2 linked regions of the Peribacillus simplex NBRC 15720 = DSM 1321 genome follow. The protein of the gene in region 1 interacts with the protein of each later gene in a pairwise test. Links are inferred from orthologs where the notes say so. Each region holds a gene or a part of one and is shown on either strand. Other genes may lie near its edges.

The links.
Region 2: the proteins of BS1321_RS12980 (region 1) and ndk interact in binary tests that used the Escherichia coli proteins (3 or more experiments, as listed by UniProt). The link is inferred for Peribacillus simplex NBRC 15720 = DSM 1321 from one-to-one orthologs.

Annotation. Positions count from the first base shown.
Region 1 is NZ_CP017704.1:2,715,523-2,718,874, reverse strand. Bases 569-3,352 are described here. They hold BS1321_RS12980 (uracil-DNA glycosylase), read right to left. Parts: upstream 2,409-3,352; coding sequence 1,728-2,408; downstream 569-1,727. Other genes in these bases: BS1321_RS12975 (phospholipase D family protein), read left to right, coding at 2,561-3,352; BS1321_RS12990 (YwdI family protein), read right to left, coding at 1,205-1,540; BS1321_RS12995 (DUF423 domain-containing protein), read right to left, coding at 813-1,181; gerQ (spore coat protein GerQ), read left to right, coding at 569-737. In the rest of the region: more of gerQ, read left to right, coding at 222-568. UniProt on the Escherichia coli protein: Excises uracil residues from the DNA which can arise as a result of misincorporation of dUMP residues by DNA polymerase or due to deamination of cytosine.
Region 2 is NZ_CP017704.1:4,661,343-4,664,099, reverse strand. It holds ndk (nucleoside-diphosphate kinase), read right to left. Parts: upstream 1,724-2,757; coding sequence 1,277-1,723; downstream 1-1,276. Other genes in the region: hepT (heptaprenyl diphosphate synthase component II), read right to left, coding at 1,820-2,757; BS1321_RS22570 (CheR family methyltransferase), read right to left, coding at 315-1,088; aroC (chorismate synthase), read right to left, coding at 1-59. UniProt on the Escherichia coli protein: Major role in the synthesis of nucleoside triphosphates other than ATP. The ATP gamma phosphate is transferred to the NDP beta phosphate via a ping-pong mechanism, using a phosphorylated active-site intermediate.

The sequences.
Region 1 (3,352 bases):
TCTATTCATTAGCCGGCAAGAGGATATGGTTTATATCATGAACGGCAGCCGTTATGTATCGCTTAACTTTCATTGTGGTTTTTTAAGCCACCCGGGGATTGTCCAGAAAACATATACAATACTACCGGTCGCTATAAATCGCACAGTTTCTCCCAGTCCACACTCTCGGATTGTCCAAATTCCACAGCATCAACTAAACCTTGAATTTAGGAGGGAATGCAATGTCACAAAATAATCCTTATGGTAATTACCCGTACGGCGGAAGCCCCTATTACCCTTATGAGAATAATGAGCCTGAACTAAGGCAGCAGAATCCTAACCAGCAACAAGGGTACCCGCAGCAAGGATACCAACAACCATCATACCAGCCACAACAGCCCACTATGGCAGGCACGCCACAACAAATGCCGATGCAGGTGAGTCCAGCCACTTCCGGACCACAGATACCTGGCATGCTTCCGGTCGAACAGTCGTACATCGAGAACATCTTGCGTTTGAATAAAGGGAAATTGGCCACTGTTTATACAACGTTTGAAAACAACAAGGAATGGAATGCCAAGATCTTCAAAGGAATCATCGAGGCTGCAGGACGCGATCACTTAATCATAAGCGATCCTCAAACGGGAAAACGATACTTAATCCCGATGGTATACTTAGATTATATAACGTTTGATGAAGAAATCGAATATGAATATCCATTTGGAGGCACTGGGCTTACCACCTATTCGCCAAGATGAAGAAAATCCAATAAAGAAGAGCCTCAGAATCTATTTGATTTTGAGGCTCTTCTTATATTGGAATGACTTTTTTCTTTACAAGTATTTATATGCAGCAATGATCATTAAGACCCAAGCAACCAAGAATGAAACCCCGCCAAGCGGTGTGATGGCACCAAGGACTTTGATTTGTGTAACGCTTAGAACGAATAGGCTTCCGGAAAACAGGATAATTCCTATTAGCATAAGCCAGCCGGACCAGTTGATCAGCGGACTTGAAATTTTCCCAGCCAATAAACCGATTACCAATAAACCCACCGCATGGAACATTTGATATTGAACAGCGGTTTGCCAGGTTTCTAAATATTTATCAGGAATTTTCCCTTCCAGTCCGTGTGCACCGAATGCACCAAATGCCACAGCAATAAACCCATTCAATGCACCTAAAATGATGAACAGTTTCAATTATTTCGCTCCCCTTCCCTAATTTAAAAATCGAACAAGGACTCCCCATTGGCCTCATCCATTTTAACCGGTTCTACATTCGGTGTAGCCGACATAACGGGCTGGGTCAATGTGATTGGCTTCGGAATGCTGATGTTCGCTGCTTTTTCATCAACCATCACTTCACAAAGGGACTTAATGGCGATTACATACCCCTGCACCTTATCCTCTGAATTTGCCTGTTTCGCTTTTAAAACAAGCTCTTCGATTTTATCTAACATTTGTCTTGATGAAATATCCAACTTTACCACCTCGTCTATATACAGGTCAAAACTATCATAACTAGCATAGCAAAAATCAGAGAAGAAAACACCTTGCATATTTCCTACCTCTTAATTGGCTTGAAATTTCAAGCATGGCTGCCCTGAAGAATGAAAGACATCACGAGAAGGCTGATTTGATGTTTTGAATTGAAAAGCACGGCGGCCCTTTGGAAAACTGGAATCCCAAGTTATATAGAAATGACGGCACGCCATACAATTCACCCGTTTCATTTTCTTGCCCATATCATCGGTTCGAGATTTTCCAATCAATTGGGGATTCCCCCATTTCCATCAGCAATTGATTTGTTTTGGAAAAAGGTTTGGTGCCAAAGAAACCACGGGAAGCCGACAGCGGACTCGGATGTACGGACTTAATGACTTTATGACGGGTTTCATCAATCAAAGGGATTTTGGTTTGAGCAGGTTTCCCCCACAGGATGAATACAACCGGTTTCGGACGGTCATTCAATAGGCGAATAACTTGATTCGTAAAGATTTCCCATCCTTTTCCGCGGTGTGAGTGTGCTTCTCCCTCACGTACAGTCAAGACGGTATTCAATAGGAGCACTCCCTGTTTTGCCCATTCGGCTAGGTAACCGTTATCAGGAACCTCATAGCCTAGATCGGTGTGTAACTCTTTAAAAATATTTCTTAAAGAAGGTGGGATGCGAACCTCCGGCTTAACTGAAAAACTAAGGCCATGCGCTTGACCCTGGCCATGGTAAGGGTCCTGTCCAAGGATGACAACCTTTACGTCTTCATAAGGAGTATAGTGAAGCGCATTGAAAATATCGTCCTGATCCGGATGAATGACTTGCTGACTGTACTCTTGCTTTATAAATTCCCATAGCTCCTGGTAATATTCTTTTTTGAATTCCTCTTTCAATAGAGGCCACCAATCATTTGTTAATAACTGCTTTGCCATGTGCCACAGCCCCTTTCCACTTTTTGAAACTATATTATATCAAAATTAATCGCCTTGCCTTTTTCCATAGATTACGATTTATGTTTCTATATACCCCAAAAGTGGGAAAGTAGAAAGTTAGCAAGCAATTTTACCATGTTGGAGGATTCCCTATGAAAAAATGGTACAAAAGAAAACGATTTTATCTCCTTGTTAGCATTTTGATTGTCATTGCAATCGTAATCGTCTATAACAGCTACAAACCTCTCCCCGATGGTATTTCCTATGAAGGGAAGGTTCATCATGTCGAGGATATCGATTTCATCTATGACCTTTCCTATCACGATGAACAAGGGAATCTGCAACATGAGCAGCGAATTTTCCAAACCATAAATCAAGCCATACAAGAGGCTGATTCTTATATCGTAATCGATATGTTTTTGTTTAATGCTTTTTATGATGAAAAGATAAACTTCCCGAAGTTAACCGAGACTCTGAAGGATAATCTGGTTGAACAGAAGAAAAAGAAACCGGACCTCCAGGTTATATTCATTACTGATGAAGTGAATACTTCCTATAATGCCTACCAGTTAGAGGCATTGGAAACGATGAAGAAAAATGGAATTGATGTCATTGTTACCAACTTAGACCGCCTCCGGGATCCGAATCCTCTCTATTCAGGTGTGTATCGGACATTTTTCCAATGGTTCGGTGAAAGCGGGAAAGGCTGGATTGTGAATCCAATGGCTAAAAGCGCACCAAAGGTCACCTTACGTTCTTATCTTAGATTGATGAATATCAAAGCCAATCACAGAAAAGTGGTCGCTACTGAAAAAACGGCCATTATCTCATCTGCCAATCCTCATGACGCAAGTGGATTCCATTCCAATATTGCGTTCCAGATGGAAGGGAATATCATCGGCGATTTTGTTAACGCAGAAGAAGCCGCTTCGAAATTCTCGGGA
Region 2 (2,757 bases), 1.9 Mb from region 1 along the record:
CCTTCAATGATAGTAGTCAGTTGCGGACCATGTGATTCTCCCGCTGTTAAATATCTCATCTTCCAGCCCCCTTTTAGCACTTTAAAGTGTATATGTATCAATATACCACAATTTTATGAAATGTGGGTATATGTAAAACGTAAAAACCATATTGTTTGAATTTAATCACTTTTCTTTCAATTTTACAAGTACTTAAACATTTTCGATATAGTTTAATCTTTCAAATTGAAGTTCTACTGGATTTGCTATTTACACGACAAACGAAAAGGGGCTGAATGCTCATGTGCAGAATCAGTCCCTTTTTTCAAAAGTATTTACTTTTTCTTATAAAAAAATGTGTCGATCGTTTCAAATTGATATTTTCCTGGTGTGAATATTTGCTCTGTACTTCCTACAAAAAAAACCCCGTCGCTTCTTAGTGATGCACTGAATTTTTCATATAATAAATTTTTGGCTTCTTCAGTGAAATAAATTAAAACATTGCGGCAAACGATTAAATCGAACCCCTGTTCGAATCGGTCTGCGAGAAGGTTTTGCTTTTTAAATGTCACCCTTCTCTTGATTTCATCATCGACACGATAAAGATCCGCTTTTTTTTCAAAGTATTTCTTTTTGATTTCTTCAGGAACTTCATTTAAGGAACGTTCAGGATAAATCCCCAATTTCGCTCGCGCCAATACATTTTCATCCAGATCCGTCGCCAATATCTCTATCTGGTTAAGTGGAACCAGATTGGATAATATCATTGCAATCGTATAAGGTTCCTCGCCAGTTGAACAGGCCGCACTCCAAATTTTCAACTTTTTTTTGCTTGCTAATAACCCAGGAAGGATTTTCCGCTCCAACACTTCCCATCTTTTCGCATTTCTATAAAATTCGGAAACATTGATTGTCATTCTATCCAAAAACTCATTTAAAACTCCGGGATTGGTTTGAATGTCTTTATAGTATTCACGAAATGAGTGATATCCTCTTTTTTCATATAGAGATGTTAGTCGCCTTTTCATTTGCCCTTCCTTATATAATGCCAAATCAATGCCTGTCAACATTTTGATATTACGAATAAACTCTTCATATTCTTGAGGCATTCCTACTACTCCCCTGCACATAATTATTTTAAGTGGTCCTTCCCTTTATATATCGGAGAGTGCCATATTTTCTTTAAACTAAAATAATTCCTTATGTTGCTGCTTGAAACTAAAAAAGCAATACAAAAAAAGCGGGTTCCATCGCATATTGACGATGGAACCCGCTTTTTATATAGTGATCGTATTAATTAATAAACCCACTCGTTTACAAGTTTAGAATACTCAACAAGTTCTTCTTCTTTGAAGAATAAACCGATTTCACGTACAGCGCTTTCAGCTGAATCAGATCCGTGAATAATGTTTTTGCCAACAGTTACGGCAAAATCGCCACGAATTGTTGCTGCTGCTGCATCTTTAGGGTTTGTAGCACCCATCATTTGACGTGCAGTAGCGATTACGTTTTCACCTTCCCAAACCATTGCGAAGACAGGACCTGAAGTAATGAAGTCCACTAATTCGCCAAAGAAAGGACGTTCTTTGTGCTCGCCATAATGTTGTTCAGCCAATTCTTGAGAAATGACCATTAATTTTGCTCCTGCTAGAAGGAAGCCTTTCTTTTCAAAACGGGAAACGATTTCACCGATTAAATTGCGTTGTACGCCGTCAGGCTTAACCATTAAAAATGTTCTTTCCATGAATGTCACTCCTAATATGTATCATTGTTATTTGCCTATATAAGGCAATACTTTTAGAATATTACCATTGTTTGATGAGTTTCGCAACTCCCATTATCAAAACTTTCTTTTTCCGATATTTTTCGCGATATCCGATAAAGTTTTTCTAGCTTTAATGGCAGGAAGACCTTTCAACTCAGTAAAAGCCTTTTCTAAATACATATCACTGATCCTCGCTGCTTGTTCAATGGCACCGGAAGTTTTTATCGCATTGATTATATGGGACATTTCGTCTTTTGGCGTATCTTCCCGAACTGTTTCGATAAGCTTTTTTAACTTTGGATCTTCCATAGCAATCAAAACGGGTAAAGTGATATTACCTTGAATCAAATCACTACCGGCTGGTTTCCCAAGCTCTTCTTCCGAAGCCGTAAAGTCCAATATATCATCGGTGATTTGATAGGACATACCGACATAATATCCGAATTTAAATAGCTTTTGGTGAATCCTCTCTTCAACACCTGCTGAAATGGCTCCCAACTGGCAGCTGGATGCAATGAGCAAAGCCGTTTTCCGTTTGATCCTTCTAAAATATATCCGCCAATTCTGTTCGAAATTGTACTTATCTTTTATTTGTTCAATTTCCCCAAGACATAGTTCAACCATGGTATCAGCGAGAATTTGATGCGCAAGCGGAGACTCGATAACCGCCATCATTTCCAGTGCACGAGCAAAAATGAAGTCGCCTGTGTACATGGCGACACGATTATCCCATTTTGACTTAATGGTAGCAGATCCCCTGCGTAAATCCGCATCATCCACAACATCATCATGTACAAGGGAAGCCGTATGGATCAGTTCCAAAGTCGCTGCGACATGCTTTACGACATGAATATCATAGTTGCCAAACTTCGCGCCCAATAGGACGAATACCGGACGGATCCGTTTTCCACCGGATTGCAGTAAATGCAGGGAAGCTTCCCTTAAAACCGTGGAATCCGCTTCAATTGCGGCTTCCAGTTCTTTTTCTATTAATTGCAAATCTGCATTCAAAA